DNA from 4 places in the Marinococcus halophilus genome. Region 1 is predicted to be linked to each of the others. Evidence: predicted binding sites of a transcription regulator. Region 1 holds the regulator's gene; each other region holds the start of a gene.
The links. Region 1 encodes LexA, which represses DNA repair genes until DNA is damaged. Its sites were predicted from a motif close to CGAACATATGTTCG; they were not measured.
Positions count from the first base shown of each region.

Region 1 (4,122 bases):
GGGGAAGGCTTTCATTTTGGCGGCCAGGTGTACATCACCCGGGCGGATGAGGAAAATATAGAGCTTGAAGGAAGCAGCGCGCTTCAGGAACAGTCTTAATCCCTTCATTAAAAATCGGATCTAAGGAGGATGACTATGCCACAGGAACCGGATTTTTCCCGGGAAGGCTGGAAAGGCTACCGGGTACGCCCGCTCCATTTTGCCGGTGAATCGCTCGAAGTGTATCACGAAACAGAACTGGAGCTGCTCGTCCAGGTGACTACCTCGGCGATGGCAGCTGAAGCAAGTTTAAAGGAAGAAAACGTGCCGGAATGGTTATGGGAGATCGGTATCGATTATCTGACCAGCAAACAGCCGGAGGAAAGAAAACGCCTGGTAATAACTGTGCAGGACGTCACGGACGGCGAAGTAAACAAAGCGTATGAGAATTTACTACGGGATTTTGAAGCACCCTCGATCTGAGAGGGTGCTTTTTGCTTCTATTATATAGAAGAAACAAGGGGAGAACTGGCAGAGAGAGCCGCAGGAGGAGCTTTTCGCTCGCGGACAGGGAAATTCTTTCAGAAAAAACGGGCAGGTGGCTTCTCGAACGGAAAAAACTGTGGTATAAATAAGTAGAGGGGGTGGATGACAGTGGCTTTAGTGGAATTCAAATGCAGAACGCAGCCGCAGGTGACGTACAGCAGTGACGGTCATGAAATTCATTACAAGGTGATTGAATACGCCGACGGCTATGAAGTGGTGCTTCATTCGATGAGTGATTTTCAGCCGGCCGATGAAAAACTGCTGTTTCATCAGGGAAGTCAGGTCATTCACGCCAAAGAGCATACTTACGTATTAGACACCTGTGATTGTGTATACAGCGGGGAGTCCGATGAAACGATCGATCACTCGATCTGTCACAAACCATATTCTAAATCCATGTAGCGGTTAAACGGAGCTTTCCTTCCCGGGAGGCTCTTTTTTGTGGTAGACGCTTGCGCGCATACAGGCTCATATTTGTAATCATTCCGGAAAAGAGAAAGGGGCATACACATGCTGCATTTTGAAAAAAAGGACCTGCACAATTTAAACCACGCGGAGGCGCCGTACGTCTCCATTTACCAGTACGGAAAAACGGATATCAGCAGCCATCCCTCCGACAGCAGCCGCGTGGGACTGTCCAAGCAGGGTATGATGAAGCTGGTGAACTACTGGATCCAGGAAGGCAACCTTGATGATAACGACAAACAGCAGATTAAAGAATGGCTTGACGAGTAACCTCCGGAAGGCGCGGCAGTGAAATTTCGGGTTTAGCAGGAAGGGCGCCGGGAAAAGGAATCACAATTCACCAATCGAAAAACGAGCTTCGGGCACAGCTCAGTGCTGAAGTCGTTAAAGGGGGCAATCGTGATGGCACGCCTGCTTGACTTTTACCAGGGACCGTATGAAGGGAGCCCGGGAGAGTCGGAACATTTCAATGGACCGGTGCTCCACATTTTTGAGCGCGGTCAGCTGCTGCTGTCGATGCAGATTACGGCAGAAGCGCTCCAGAAAAATGAGCTCAGCGTAGACATGATGACGGTGTATGAGTGGCTCTGGCACCGGGGGCTTGAATTTATTGAACGGGAAAACATTACGGCAGCCACGGTGGTAATAATAACCGACCGGGATATCGAAAAGGACGAAATCATTACGGATTACCGGACGCTTGCTTTTCGGAGATAGAACAAAACAGGGCGCCTGCATTCAGTGCAGGCGCCCTGTTTTATGGGATTAAAAGATGGTGCGGAAAACGCCGGTGACTCTGCCGAGTATCGTACAGTTTTCTAAAATAATTGGATCCATGGTGGCATTTTCAGGCTGCAGCCGGATAAAGTTTTCTTCTTTATAGAACCGCTTAACCGTCGCTTCCATTTCGTCTGTCATTGCAACAATGATATCGCCATTATCTGCGGTCTGCTGTTTTTGAACAACGACAAGGTCCCCGTCAAAAATCCCGGCTTCAATCATGCTGTCACCCTGGATGGTAAGCATGTAGACCTGCTCCTCATCGGTCACCATCCGCTCTGGAAGAGGGATGTATTCTTCAACATTTTCCACCGCAGTAATAGGCTCCCCGGCCGTGACTTTACCGATGACCGGAACATACACGGCTTTGCTTTCGTGAATCGGCTCGCTGCCCTGTTCTTCAAGCTCAAGTACTTCAATCGCCCGTGGCTTTGTCGGGTCGCGGCGGATTAGATTTTTGTTTTCAAGGCGGGCGAGGTGCCCGTGAACCGTGGAACTCGAAGCGAGTCCGACAGCTTCCCCGATCTCCCGTACCGAAGGCGGATAGCCTTTTTCTTTTACTTCTTCTTTTATATAATCAAGAATTTGCTGCTGGCGCTTGGATAGCTTCATCTCCGCACCTCCTTTTGAGGAATTTTTCTGAATAAAGTATAGCATGAGGGGAACAAAAACGCAAACACCCGTTCTAATATTTTTGTTGACGGGAACAGGCATTCTGGTATACTGGATGAATATAAGAACATACATTCTCATTAAGGGGGAACGCACACATGAATAAACTAAAAACTTTTACTTCCACGGACTGGACCATGCTTGCCTTGTTTGCATTTGCGCTTATGTTTCTGGTATATTCAGCGGACGCTTCAATCACTCCGGAAACGCTGGACGGCACGGATACAGACCGGCCGGCAGAAATCGTCCATGAAGAACAGCATCCGGTTTTAAAAGACAAGTTAGTCTACCAGGAAGAGCCGTGGGAACGGACAGTGACATTTGACGCTCCCGAACAGTAAAACCCGAACGGAAAGGACCGCAAAGACATGAAAACATGCATTATCTATGCCCGGGTAAGTACGGAAAAAGAAGAACAGCAGTCCTCGCTTGCCAGGCAGCAGGAAGAGCTGGAGGCTCTTGCGGCCGCGAATGGCTGGGCTGTGCAGCAGGTCATTACCGAACAGGAAAGCAGCTATTCGGTGGAACGGGACGGGCTTCTCCGCGTGTTTGAGCTTCTTGATGATACCGAAGCGGATACGCTGTTAATCACGGACGATACGCGGCTTGGACGTGGAAATGCCAAAATCGCCGTGCTTCACGAACTGCAGAAACGGGGCACGTTCATCTATACGGTAAAAGAGGACGGAGAGCTCGAAATTGCGGATACTGACCATATGATTATGGATATTTTGTCCATCGTCGAAGAACACCAGCGCCGGCTCCATAATTTCAAAATTAAGCGGGGGATGCAGCGGGCGGTGGAAAACGGCTATCATCCGGAGGAAAACTTCGGACTGAACCGGAGCGGCGGGCGAAAGAAAAAAGAAGTGCCCATTGAAGAAATTGTTAAACTGAAGCAGCGGGAGCTGACGTTTAAAGATATTGCCTCTACGCTCCGCGGCCTCGGCTACGATATTTCCAAAGCGACGGTGCACCGCCGTTATAAAGAACACGAAAAGCAGGCGGCCGAAACAGAGCAGCAGTGATTTATTTGCGGGAGCGCCAGGTTTTTAATATAATGAATAAGGAACGCACAATTTAAGGGAGGCAACTTATGCTTTCGAAAGAAAAAATTGACCGGATTAATGAGTTGGCCAAACGTCAGAAATCGACAGGGCTGACAGCGGAAGAAGAAGAGGAACAGCACGCGCTGCGCCAAGAATATTTAAGCAAATTCCGTTCTTCATTCAAAAACCAGCTCGAAAACGTCAAAGTGGTGGACGAAGAAGGCACGGATGTCACTCCGAACAAGCTTGAACGTGTGAAACGACGGAACCGCAGCTTCCGGCATTAAGAAAAGGAGGCCTGGTCTTGAAAAAGAGCAGGCCTTTTGATTTTGTTCTTTCTCCGCTAACCCGCTTGTGTAATCGTTTTAAAACCTTTATCATAAAAACGTACATGTACACGGAACCCCCTGCTGAGCCACTTGAGTGGCACGGGTTTCCATAAAAATACATACTGTGGAGGGACATATGCATGGCAATTAGCACAGAACAATTAGCAATTAACACGATCCGGACGTTGTCCATCGAAAGCATCGAAAAAGCCCAGTCGGGCCACCCGGGGCTTCCGATGGGCGCCGCGCCGATGGCCTACGCACTCTGGACCAAATCCATGAACCATAATCCGGGCAACCCG
Region 1 covers NZ_FVZD01000006.1:1,491,047-1,495,168, forward strand. Annotated here, with positions in the region: gene B5066_RS13635 (hypothetical protein) at 1-99, shown strand, start outside; gene B5066_RS13640 (hypothetical protein) at 136-462, shown strand; gene B5066_RS13645 (hypothetical protein) at 634-927, shown strand; gene B5066_RS13650 (hypothetical protein) at 1,036-1,260, shown strand; gene B5066_RS13655 (hypothetical protein) at 1,393-1,707, shown strand; gene lexA (transcriptional repressor LexA) at 1,756-2,382, opposite strand; gene B5066_RS13665 (hypothetical protein) at 2,541-2,783, shown strand; gene B5066_RS13670 (YneB family resolvase-like protein) at 2,811-3,470, shown strand; gene B5066_RS13675 (DUF896 domain-containing protein) at 3,539-3,778, shown strand; gene tkt (transketolase) at 3,961-4,122, shown strand, end outside.

Region 2 (4,122 bases), on a different contig from region 1:
GAAAGACCGGGACGGGGAAACGATCGGCGCTGATCGGCAGGGAACACAACCGATGGAGAACGGCAAGCATTTTAAAGGCGTGGTCAAAAGTTCAGCCGAAGATGGCGGCTTTGCGATCAATGTCGGCCAGAACATTGATAAGATTGCGTTGTTTGAAAGCCCGATTGATGCCCTTTCCTACTGGTCGGAAAAACAGGGAGACGTGCAAAATACCCGATTGCAGAGCATGAGTGGCTTGAAAATACAGGCGGTCAAACGAGGATTACAGGATTTACAGGCCGACGGGCATAAAGTGACGCAGGTGATCTCGGCCGTTGATAACGATGCGGCCGGAGCGCATTTTCACGACAAGCTAAAAGACTATATTAATCATGATGCGATTGTCGATCATCGGCCGACCAACACGAAAGACTGGAACGAGGAATTAAAGCTGGGCGTTCAACAGAATCAGAAGCAACCGCCAAAAGCCAAACAATCGTCTCCTTCAATGGGAATGTCACCATAAGCAAACAGAAGCTAATTGTTCGATTACATCAAGGCGTTGTGCTAGAATCAAAGAGAATAGATAAGGACACACCTATCCTTAACCTATTCCCCTTAGATGTATCATAGTGGATGCACGGAACGGACTTATTACGGGTCCGTTCTTTTCGTTCGATCAACAGACTATATGATACAATAAAAAACGAATAGGAGAAGGTGGCACTTCCTTCTCTCTATTCCTAAATACGTTTGTCGGTTAAGCACAGGAAAAACGGGCCGGGTTGGGTCCGTTTTTTTATGTTTTTTGGCTGGAATGCTTTTTTCGATCATTCAACAATTTATTTCCTATAATGGTACACGTCACTGAAAAGACAATGGCTATCAGCAATTCAATGAGATAGGGCAACGCAAAAAAAGTATCTAACAAAATGATGCTGATGGTGACGAAAACACCGGCTAGTATTCCTATCTGCCATTCCTTCATCGTAGAAATCCACCCCTCGAACATCAAAGAATGTAATATAATCTCTGCTATTATTCTACTAGGAAATGGAAACAAAAGAAATGAACGTTAGGGTTGATGCTGTGAACCGTGGGGATTTAATCATACGGACACATGAGATCATCCAGAGAAAGGTCTAGCAGCATGGCTAAGGCTTCGGCTTCCCGAAAACCGATGTTTGGCACTCGGTTCATTTCATAGGCTTCATAGACCGACTTCGACACCATACTGAATGTACAGACGTCGTTCACGGTTAAATCTTTGGACGTTCGGGCATGATACAGCAAATCACCGATGTAATGAGGGGAACGGGGGTCCCGGATAGGCTTGTTCATTTGTAATGACCTCCAATTTTTTTCGATCGTTCGAGGGCTTGACCGGCATCGGTCAAGGACGAAGCATACATAATAATGCCGCCGCCGTACCGGTCTTTCAAAGCATCAAGCGTCTGGTTCAAGGAGGACCGGTCCTCCACGTCATCAAATAAACTTAACTGCCGGTGCGTGTCCGGTTCGACTTTTTCCAGCGACACACCAATGCGCCGGACCGGTGTGCCAAGCCAGTGCCGATCAAACAACTTCTGACAGGCGTGATAAATCACCCGGCCGTCATTGGTCGCCATATTTAAAGTTAGTTGCCGGGAAAAGCCGACCGGGTTTTCATATGTGCCGCCAATACTTAACGACAGTTGATTCCCTATTAATCGTTCGTCCCGGGTGCGGCGGGCCACTTCTTCGGCCAGTTCGCGCAAAATCACAAAAATCTCGGTGCGTTGATGGTAGTCCCTCGGCAGGGTCATGCCGTGGCCGATGCTCTTTTTCTGTTGATGGGTGTCGGGTGTCACCGGAGACGGGTCCATGCCGTTCGCATACTGCCACAACAGCTCCCCGTTAATACCCCACCGATGCTGTAATTCTTCGACCGGGTACGTGGCTAAATGGCCGATCTTGCGGATGCCGGTTTGCATGAAGTGTTTTTCCATGCGACTGCCGACACCGAACAGCTCCCCAATCGCAAACGGCCAAAAATCATCGGCTAGGCGATTCTTGTGAAGATAAAAGATGCCTCCAGGGCGTTTTTTCGCTTGCAGATCACACGCACTTTTCGCCAGAATTTTATTTTCTCCAATGCCAATACGGGCGTAGATGCCAAATTGTCGTAGAATAGCTTTTTGCAGACGTTTAGCGGCTTGCTCGGGCCGGGACTGATGGACCGTTCCGGTGAGTTCGATAAACGATTCATCCACGGAGAACGGCTCCACTTGATCGGTATAGGTTAAAAACAGTTCATTGATCTGCGTGGATATGTCGATATAGCGTTGCATCCGGGGTTTAAGGACTGTGACCTCGGGACAAAGCGATTGGGCTTCCCCAAGCGCCTGTGCGGTCTTGATGCCGTAGCTTTTCGCCACGGGACAGGCCGCCAGAATCACGCCACTGCGCCGGTCCGGGTCGCCGGCCACCACGACCGGATGCCGGGACAGGTGCGGATGATACACCTTTTCGACGGACGCATAAAAACTCATCATGTCGATCAAAAACACCACTCGTTTCATCGGTTCGCCCTCCTTTTATCCCTGCCACGTCACGGATTGGATATGTTGAAAAGGAATCGTTGCCACAGCTCCCCCTACTTGAAGCCAGACCTGCGGCGGTGCATCCCGAAAACGGGCCACATAGCCGGTCGCCGTGTGAAACTGGCCGTTCTGCCAGTACGTGACGTCCAACAGCCACGTATAGGCCATGCCGTCATGAATCATCTGCATCACTTCCTCGATCATTTGGTCGTCCAGTTCGGGCGGCTCCTGCCACGTTTGGGCTTCCTGCCGTTGGAGCCATTGCTTGCGCCATTCCGGGAGAATCATGCGACTACTTTCCCAACGGAGATTGCTGTTCGGTGTGAGTTTGGTAGATTTCATGGGTATCACGTCCTTTCGTTACTACTTAGTATACACGAACAAGCGTTCGTTTAAACAGGATTTTTAAATAAACATTGAATCATTGTTTCCTAATATCTATTAAATTATTAATTAAAATATCATTGTATCATTGTATCTTTTTGGTTTGAATGTTATGATAGGTTTAGACGTTGAGAAAAGATAGATAAATGAGGAATCGACATGAATCAAAACTGGAACATGGAAGAATTGGAAGCGAAAATTTACAGCAGTTCCAAGCAATTATTAATCGTTAGTGTCATGCTCATGGTGGTGTCCTCGGCATCCCTCTGGTTACAACAATGGTTCTCATGGCTGGCGATTGTGGCCGTTCTACTGCTTCTGTCCTTGTTCACTTTCATTAAAGTGGTACAAATCTTTCAGTGGCAGAAACGGATTAATGAATTAATGAAACGAAAATGAGATACTAGAAAGGATGAGCAACCATGCAACAGTTTGCTTTTACGATTACCGATCACTTTTTCCCTAGCATCTTAGAGGGAGAGATTCAGGCCGATCACGAAGAAGCTGCGAAAGCGAAAATCAAAAGCCTGTATGCGAAAGAATTAGACACCGAAGAACAAGCAATCGACATTCTGACATTAGAACAACAGTAAATCATGCCAGGGGAGGGTGACGGCTGTGTTTGGACGAAAAAAAGAGGAACAAGACCAACGGTTTTATCTCAAACACAAGAACAGTATTTCATTTCTTGGGGAAGTTTCCATTATTGTTGATCGAGAAACAGGCATTAACTATATCAATTCGTCCATAGGGAATGGAAATGGTTTAACCGTTCTATTAGATGAAGAAGGAAATCCCGTTCGAGATCAAATATAAACAGGATTAGAAAAAGGAAAAGAAAAAAGAAGGGAGGAAGAAAGTGGATAGTATTAGAACATTATCTGTTTTGTTATTGATAATCATTGGTATCATTCATATTAGTGGCATGTACGTATTCCCGTTATGGTTTATCCTATTGCTCCCGGCGTTAGCAATACTAATTAATATCGGCATTGCTAGGTACGAAAGAGATAACGAAAAAGCTCTAGATGAATAGAGCAAGAAAAGCATAAAAAAAGAGGTGCTGGGAACACCTCTCTATCTTGATAGAAAAAAGCTAAAACGCCACGAAAAAGCCTCCTAGAAGCAAAAGTACGACGACGCCAACTATGATGGTAAAGCACCAGTACGTGAAAGC
Region 2 covers NZ_FVZD01000003.1:49,853-53,974, forward strand. Annotated here, with positions in the region: gene B5066_RS00415 (DUF3991 domain-containing protein) at 1-505, shown strand, start outside; gene B5066_RS00420 (hypothetical protein) at 779-967, opposite strand; gene B5066_RS00425 (hypothetical protein) at 1,084-1,320, opposite strand; gene B5066_RS00430 (DNA polymerase IV) at 1,317-2,540, opposite strand; gene B5066_RS00435 (YolD-like family protein) at 2,556-2,903, opposite strand; gene B5066_RS00440 (hypothetical protein) at 3,105-3,344, shown strand; gene B5066_RS16620 (hypothetical protein) at 3,368-3,538, shown strand; gene B5066_RS00445 (DUF6440 family protein) at 3,564-3,761, shown strand; gene B5066_RS00450 (hypothetical protein) at 4,042-4,122, opposite strand, start outside.
Region 2: a site for LexA is predicted at 2,939-2,952, ahead of B5066_RS00435 (YolD-like family protein). Genes of this name have one in related genera too.

Region 3 (4,122 bases), 220 kb from region 1:
ATAAGAAATCTGCGACTTTTTTTTCGTTATTACTTCCTTTTTTTAAGTAATTAAATAATAAAGGATGAGATAAAACAAATTCTTGATTCTCATCAAAAAACATTTCATTTATAACATCATGTAGCTGAGGTAATTTGTCAGTTTCTTCAACGTTAATTTTAACTTTTTCAAACAAATCATCTTTATAAAATTCTTTGTAAGTTTTTCCACTTAGGTTTCGGGAAAGATCACCTACAACAGCATTATAATCATTTATTATATTTTTATTGGTAGCTGTATAAGGCAACAACTTTCCTCCTGAAGTGTGAGTAATTCTCACTTTTTTATTTTCATCTTCACTAACGCCGAACTCCTTCTCAAGAGTTTTTCTGTTGAATGCAACTTTCATTAAGAATTCTCCTTAAATGAATAATAACCAAACTGATCTAAAGAAAGCTGATATACTTCCGATTTACTATTAGATTTATTTTTGAATTCCAGAACTTTATTTTGCGAACCATCTTTGATGATTCTATTAATAAAATCTACGAAGCCTACAAAGTTATTTTTGTCTTGAGCATTAGGGCGATAACCTTCTTGAATTTTCATTATCAAGTCGAACAAATGGTAATCAATATCAATCGAATATTGATTTTTAGTATTTTCAACTTCAAATACAAGATTAATATGAGTAGAAAACTGTTCAAGAGTTTCATCGTCAATTAATTCTTGGTTTCTCACTACCGGGTCAACTGTTAAAAATTGAATTACACTATATTTCCATTGATTAGCTCCAATAAATAAATTGATTTTATTTTCACCCGCGTCACCGTTCCATAAATAAATACTACGTTCAATTGATTTATATAAACTTCTAATATTCGGCTGGTCATTTCTATTCCAAGCATATAAATATTTAAGAAAAGTCTCGTAATTCCAATCTTTATCATCAATTTCTTTTAAACTAGAATTAGGAAAAAATTTATTTATTCTAAGTAAACTTACATACAATTCCTTTTTCAACAAATCATCTTCTACACTCTTAAAGATAGAAGATAAATCTAATTTTTGAATTAAATCTTCATCTATATATTCATAAAAGAATTTATCTATATTTTCAGTGTTGAAGAAAGAAATTAAAAGTCGATCAGTCTTTTCATTTCTTTTTATTCCTGGTTGAATGTGCTTGACATCTTTAAAAATTTCAGTATCTTTTCCATATTCGTAAAAACGATTGGGCAATAACGCATACAGATAATCTTTAGGATTATAATTTTTAAGACGGTCAACAATTATTTTTGTTTTATTAGGAAAATCTAACTTTTCATCTACCATAATATGATAAATAAAATCCATGTAAGTTCTTGGTGATATTATAGATTTATATTTAATATTAAGTTCTGCTAACTGTTTTATAATAGTATTTTGAGAGTCTTCTCTACTTAATAGTTCGTAATTTTTTTTAACTGGGCATATTTCTTTTACTGGACACTTATTCTGACAGTTTAATTCATAAGTTCTGTAAAAAGGATTATTATTACCTTCCTTAGTAATTCTACTTAACATGTTTTTTTGTAAGGAAGAATCAACTCCTCCGGATTTCAATTCGAATAAATGGTACTCGCTTAGGTTAATAAAATGAAATGGCCAATTTTCTAAACTTTTCTCGCTTATGGTTTCCTCTTCTAATATATTATTCTCATTAACAAATTCATAAAGAGCTTTATAGTTTTTATGGTAATCAGAATTTAAAAAATTGTTTAAAGTCCCCAAATTAATGGCAACTATCATATGATTATATTGAGAATCTAAACCCTCTTGTATCGAAATATCATTAAATCTTCTCATTTCGGTATTTAATGTATCAATTGAAGTTTCACTTGGAGAAAAACTTTCAGTGGCATCATTATGAATGTCAACATTTTCAAACAGTTCAGGTTCTGTTTCTTTTAAGTAAGAAATTAAATGCGATTTTCCATCGCCGACGCTGCCACAAACTAGCACAAGTTGAGGTCTTTTCTCGCCTCTTAAATCTCTAAGTATCGTTTTTAATTTTTCTTCAAATGGTCTTTCAATGTGCATATACTTTTTAAATGCATTAAAATTATCTACGTTTTCCACAGCTTCTAAAGAAGATTGCTTTAAACGACTTAATTCAGGAATCAAACAATCATACATGTTTTCCAAATAGATCACCTTCTTTAATAGTGATATTTTTACTAGTTTGTAATTATTTTAACATAAAAGGTATTCTTCACAGGACTTTTGATTGGTATTTTCAGAATAAAAATTTTTGTTTTGACTATTTAAATAGTTGTAAGCAGAACATTTATTCGTTAAAATGATGATAAATATTACGTACGTAATTGAGGTGTTTGTATATGGAAACTGGTTTTAATTATAGTTTTCCAGCGCTTAAAGGCCAACAAGCTGGAGAAGAATATTTCGTAGTCATGTCCCCCCTACGTTTAATTCCTAAAATATTTTTATTTGATGAAGAAGAAATCCCTCCACAACATCGTGCTCAAAGGATTTTAAATAAAAATAGAATTCCTGAAATGACTAATTATATAGTCGAAAATCAAGACAATTATGTTTTCTCTTCACTTACTGCTTCATTAGACGGTCAGGTAGAGTTTCAACCGTTTAGTCATGAACCTGGGTTCGAGAATATCGGCAAACTAATTATATCTTTAGACACAAAATTTCTTATTAACGATGGACAACACCGAAGAGCTGCTATCGAAGAAGCGTTAAAAATTGCACCTGAATTAGGTAATGAAACGATTTCAGTAGTGTTTTTCAAAGATTCTGGTTTAAAAAATTCACAGCAAATTTTCTCGGATCTTAATAGACATGCGGTCAATACTACTTCTTCTATTGGAATTCTTTACGATCATCGCGACAAATTGGCTATCATTACTAAAGAAATTGTGGCTCACAATCCATTATTGGCTCGGTATACTGATCACGAACGTGTGTCATTGTCTAAAAATTCTCCGAAAATAGTAGCTTTAAATCATATTTTTAATACTAATTTGAGGCTAGTTAACAAAACTAAAGGTGACATAATAACTGAAGATGAAGAAAAGTTCTTGAAAGATTTTTGGGCATTTTTATGTGACATTATTTTGGAATGGAAAATGGTATTAAATAAAGAGCTTAATCCTCGTGAACTTAGAATGAATTATATTGTTGGCCATGGCTTGTTCCTTGAAGCTATAGGAATCGTAGGAAAATACGTTTATGATTATTATCCTGATAGATGGAAAGAAATTTTAAAGAATTTATCTTCTATTGATTGGAATAGATCTAACTCAAAAGACTGGGAAGGTAGAGCTTTTAACGCAAACGGTAGAATTCAAAAAAACAACTACACTATTCAACTTACAGCAAATTTAATAAAACAAAAATTACTTCTTCCTTTAACAGAAAATGAAACTAAATTAGAGGATAAATTTAAGGAAAGCGAGATTAAATAATGCAAACCATTAATAATTTATTAAATAAACAATTTCCTAAAGTTGAAGAATCTAAAGAACAGATTAAAAAAGTCTATAAATCAGATGAGCGTCCATGGGTAGTTGGCTATAGTGGGGGTAAAGATTCAACTACCGTCATTCAACTAGTATTTGAAGCCCTCTCAGAATTACCAAAAGAAGAATTACACAAGAAAGTTTATGTTATATCCTCTGATACATTAGTAGAGACGCCTCTAATTATTCAATCAATTAATACTACTTTAATAAACATTCAAAATAAAGCTTTGCAGATAGGATTACCTATAGAAACGCATAAAGTTAAACCTGAACCTGAGCAATCCTATTGGGCTAATATAATAGGTAAAGGGTACCCTCTACCTAATCAAAAATTTAGATGGTGTACAGATCGTTTAAAAATTGATCCAGCCAATACTTTTATTAAAGATAAAGTATCTAAATTTGGTGAAGTGATTATGGTTTTAGGCGTTCGTGATAACGAAAGTGCTACTAGGGCTAACGTTATGAAATCGCACAGCGTAGAAGGAAAAACTTTGATGCGACATTCTTCTCTTTCAAACGCTTATGTGTATGCACCCGTACGTGATTTTAATGTAGATGATGTTTGGGATTATTTATTAACTGTTGAGTCTCCTTGGGGAGA
Region 3 covers NZ_FVZD01000006.1:1,273,746-1,277,867, reverse strand. Annotated here, with positions in the region: gene dptG (DNA phosphorothioation-dependent restriction protein DptG) at 1-388, opposite strand, end outside; gene dptF (DNA phosphorothioation-dependent restriction protein DptF) at 388-2,157, opposite strand; gene dndB (DNA sulfur modification protein DndB) at 2,361-3,461, shown strand; gene dndC (DNA phosphorothioation system sulfurtransferase DndC) at 3,461-4,122, shown strand, end outside.
Region 3: a site for LexA is predicted at 2,302-2,315, ahead of dndB (DNA sulfur modification protein DndB). Genes of this name have one in related genera too.

Region 4 (4,122 bases), on a different contig from region 1:
ATTGATCATAGAAACACCAATCATCTCAAAAATGCCGGCGCCGATCAAATACAGCCACGTCATCACTGTTGTTCCCCTCCTTCATTTGCCCTTGGCCTTCCGGAGGCCATGTGAAGCCCGGAGATTCCGGCAATCAGCATGATAATAAAGGCCATCTTGCTCCATTGGAACGGCTGGCCAAAAAATATCATATCAAGGACTGTTGTCCCGATCGTACCGATGCCGACAAAGGCTGCATACGAAGTGCCTACCGGAAGATATTCGCCCGCCCGTATCAAAAAGAGAAAGCTCAATACAATAGCCACGAGCGTTCCCGCCCATTCCCATCCAGCCGAGGCGTGCTTCAAACCGATTACCCAGAGAATTTCAAATGTTGCTGCTGCCGCGACGTTTATCCACCCCACTACGAGTCCTCCTTACCGATTTCTTCTTATTATTTCCCGGAAATATTTATTTCACCCCAGCTTTTGCACACGAAAAAACCCGGGAATTCTTCGCAGCGAAGATCTCCCGGGTTTTTGTCCCTCCGTGTCGCAAACGTTTCGTTTACGGGTTTTCTCTCGGACCAGTCCGGCTCTGCCGCGGAACCCTAGAAAACATTGTGCCTTTCAGTATATCAAATTCACGGCTTTTGTCTACGACGAGGCATTGTCTTTGGAGGGGAACACAAACTCGACGCCATTTTCTTTGCGTTTTAATTTGGCGTCAAACGGCTTTTTGCCTTTAAATCCTTTAATCACCTGCGTCTCCCCTTTTTCACACAGCTTCTTAACCTGAGCCTGGGTGATTTTTTTCTTTAATAATGTTTTTGGTATGGTGAATTTACAGCCGTTTGCATATTCGCTGCAGCCATAAAAGGATTTTCGTTCCATCAGCTGCCCTTTTTGGCATACGGGACAAAGAGCGATCGGCTCTGCGCGCTGCGGCTGTTTTTTGGAGGCGGCCACCTGATCCGGATGGGTCTGCATATTCGTCATGCCTGCCGGCGCCTCTTCGACCAACTTTTTCGTAAAAGCCTCGGTCTGCTTTAAAAAAGCTTCTTTATCTGCTTCACCGCTTCCGATTTGCTTTAAAAAGGCTTCCCATTTTGCGGTCAAAAGTGGCTTGGATAAAAGCGTTCCCTCTACTACCTCGCAGAGGGCGCGGCCTTTGGCGGTGACTTCCACGACGTTTTTCTGAATCCGGATATATTCCTGTTTCTGCAGCGTCTGAATAATAGTGCTTCGCGTCGCTTCTGTCCCAAGGCCTTCTGTTTCCTGCAGTACTTTTTTGGAAGCTTCGTCGTCTTCAATCCATTTGCCGCAGGACTTCATCATATTGATCAGCTGGCCTTCTGTGTAGGGCTTAGGTGGCTGGGTTTCCTTTTCAGCTGCCTGGACATACGCTTTAACCTGCTCTCCTTCAGTAACTGGAGGCAGTGTTTTATCCTCCTGCTCCTTCTTCTTTTTAGGTGCCGGAAACAGCTCCTTCCAGCCCAGTTGGCTGTCCACCCGTCCCTTGCTTTCAAAGATGAGGCCCTGGACGTCCGTTTCGAGCGTTGTTTCTTCATACACATAGTTCCGGTGAAACATCGCGAGCACGCTATTCATTATTTCTTTGTATACCTGCTGCTGGGCCCGGTTCAGCTTTTCGAACTGGCCCTCGCTCAACACTTTTTTCGTTGGGATGATCGCATGGTGCTCCTGGACTTTACCCCCGTCTACAAACCGTTTCGAAGGCGTCAAGGATGCCGGTTCGAAGGAAGCGTTCATACAGTCCTGCATCCGGTTCAGATTCCCTTTTAAGTAGTTAAATTCACCCGAAGTAATGTGGCGGGTGTCTGTTCTCGGGTAGGAAACAGCTTTTAGCGGCTCGTCATACAGGCTCTGGACCGTTTTCAGCACAGCAGACGGGCTCATTTTATATTTTCTGTTCATCGTTGTCTGCAGGCTCGACAGCGAATGAAGAAGCGGCGGCTTTTCCTGTTTTTCTTCTTTTTTTATGCTGCTGATTGTTCCTTCGGTATCCTTTTTCAAGCCGTGCTCCTTCCAAATCCGGAGTACTTCTTCCTTTGAGCCGAAGCGCTTTTTATACTTTCCTTTATACTCGCCTGCTTCCGCACGGAAGGTTCCTTCAAGCTCCCAGTAGGGTTCGGGCTCAAACGCCTCAATTTCTTTCTGTCTGTCGTAAATAAGCTTGAGCGTTGGCGTCTGGACCCTGCCGACACTGAACACTTCATTGATGCCCTTTTGTTTTAGCAAAAGCGTATACAGGCGGCTCGCGTTCATGCCGACGATCCAGTCGGAAAACTGGCGGGCCCGTGCCTCCTCATATAGCGAAAAATAGTCTGCCCCCTCCCGGAGCTGTTCAAAGCCTTTGTATACCTCGTCCTTTTCCAGGCTGTTAATCCAAAGACGCCGGATCGGTTTATGGGACGTTTTCGTATAATCAATGACGCTTCGTGCGATGTTTTCGCCTTCACGGTCACAGTCGGTCGCAATAATAATGCTGTCGGCTTCCTGCAGCATCTGCTTAACGACCTTCAACTGCTTGAACGCCCGCGGGTTCGGTTTGAAGCGGAAATGGGCAGGAAGCATCGGAAGTGTGTCGAGCGACCATTTTTTCCAGGAGGACTCGTAATCGGCCGGGGCCCGGAGCTCGAGCAAATGGCCGAAGCCCCAGGTAAGCACTGCCCCGTCCGGAAACAGACTGCACGGCTTCAGCCGCATGTACCCGTCCTTTTTCTCCTGTATCTGAAACGCGGCCGCATAGGCTTTTGCCTGCGACGGTTTTTCCGCTAATATGACTGGCATAAAGAAATTCCTCTCTTCGCTGATTTCTTTGAATTTCAAGAACATTTGTTCTTTATTATAAGGAATCTGTCACAAAAACGAAAGAAGGAGCCTGCCTTTCATATACTCAACTCCGTCCCGGCGTGATACACTAGCATTTGTGAAAACAATGGGAGGATGCTTCCACTCGAAGAAACCACCATTCGGGAGGAGAAATAAACAAATGAAACCTTTAAAACAGCACGGTTATGAATATTACGACTTAGCTGATATACTGCACGAAAGCTATAGCGAAGAAGACCTGGCAGCCTTAACTGCGGCCTTTGACAATCTTCCGGCCGACGATTATGCACCGCACCTGAATCGATACCGCCAGTACGGACGTGCCGTTATTTTCCCGGGCACCCACCGAATCGAATGGCTGCCGGAAACGGTTAGGGACGGTAAAAGCTACTACGATTATTTCCAGGGGTCGTTCAATCCGGAATATCCCGATGCGAGCCGCCGCTTTCCTGCCATCCCTGAGCACATCAGGCACAATCGGCTGCTTGAAGCGCTGATCGCTTTTAACTTCCGCCAGACATTCTGGACACGCGAAGATGCGCTCATGCCTTTTCATGCGGGAGTCCACTTTGTGAAGCTTCACGTTGACTCGAAAGAGGACGAAGCATTTTCATCGCCGAATACCTTGCACCAGGACGGAGAGCCGTTTACGTTCGCCCACCTGATCCGCCGGCGAAATATCGAAGGCGCCCGAAACGTTATTTCTGTACCGGAAGTCCGTGGGCGGATGCCGGAAGATGTAGAAAAGGATAAAATCACTGACTCCTTTTACATGACCCGCCCCCTCGAATCCTACGGAGTGTATGATCCGCTGGTCACTCATTATGTTGGCTCTGTACGCAAGGGGCCAGAGGACGGGCCCGGGGAGCGCTCAGCCATTTTAATTGATTACCAGCCAACCGTCGTTGCCAACCCGGATGAAATTCGCAGCATGCACGGCGATACCAACAACATGGATTATGTATAAAAGGACCCCCGGCGCCCCAGACGCCGGGGGTTTTAAATGGAGAGCAACTTTTTCGGAGGCTGCTGTAAAAGCCCCCGGTGAACAAACTTATGCTTCTTTCAATGATTTCATTTTTCTGAAGAAGCTTCACGTTTACGCCCAAAATATAAAAGGCCCAACAGCATAAAGGCTATCATCAGTGCAGTTACAACAATGAGAACAGGTAATGCACCGAATTGATAAATAAATGGGATAGAAGCAGCCGTTACGAGACCGCCGCCCACCATTGGTTCAAATAAAATTTGCTTATAGCCGAAGGCAGTAAAGGCAGGGGACTTATTT
Region 4 covers NZ_FVZD01000005.1:646,704-650,825, reverse strand. Annotated here, with positions in the region: gene B5066_RS05615 (DMT family transporter) at 1-63, opposite strand, end outside; gene B5066_RS05610 (DMT family transporter) at 63-404, opposite strand; guanidine-I (ykkC/yxkD leader) riboswitch at 506-604, opposite strand; gene B5066_RS05605 (type IA DNA topoisomerase) at 636-2,792, opposite strand; gene B5066_RS05600 (2OG-Fe dioxygenase family protein) at 2,995-3,801, shown strand.
Region 4: a site for LexA is predicted at 2,831-2,844, ahead of B5066_RS05605 (type IA DNA topoisomerase). Genes of this name have one in related genera too.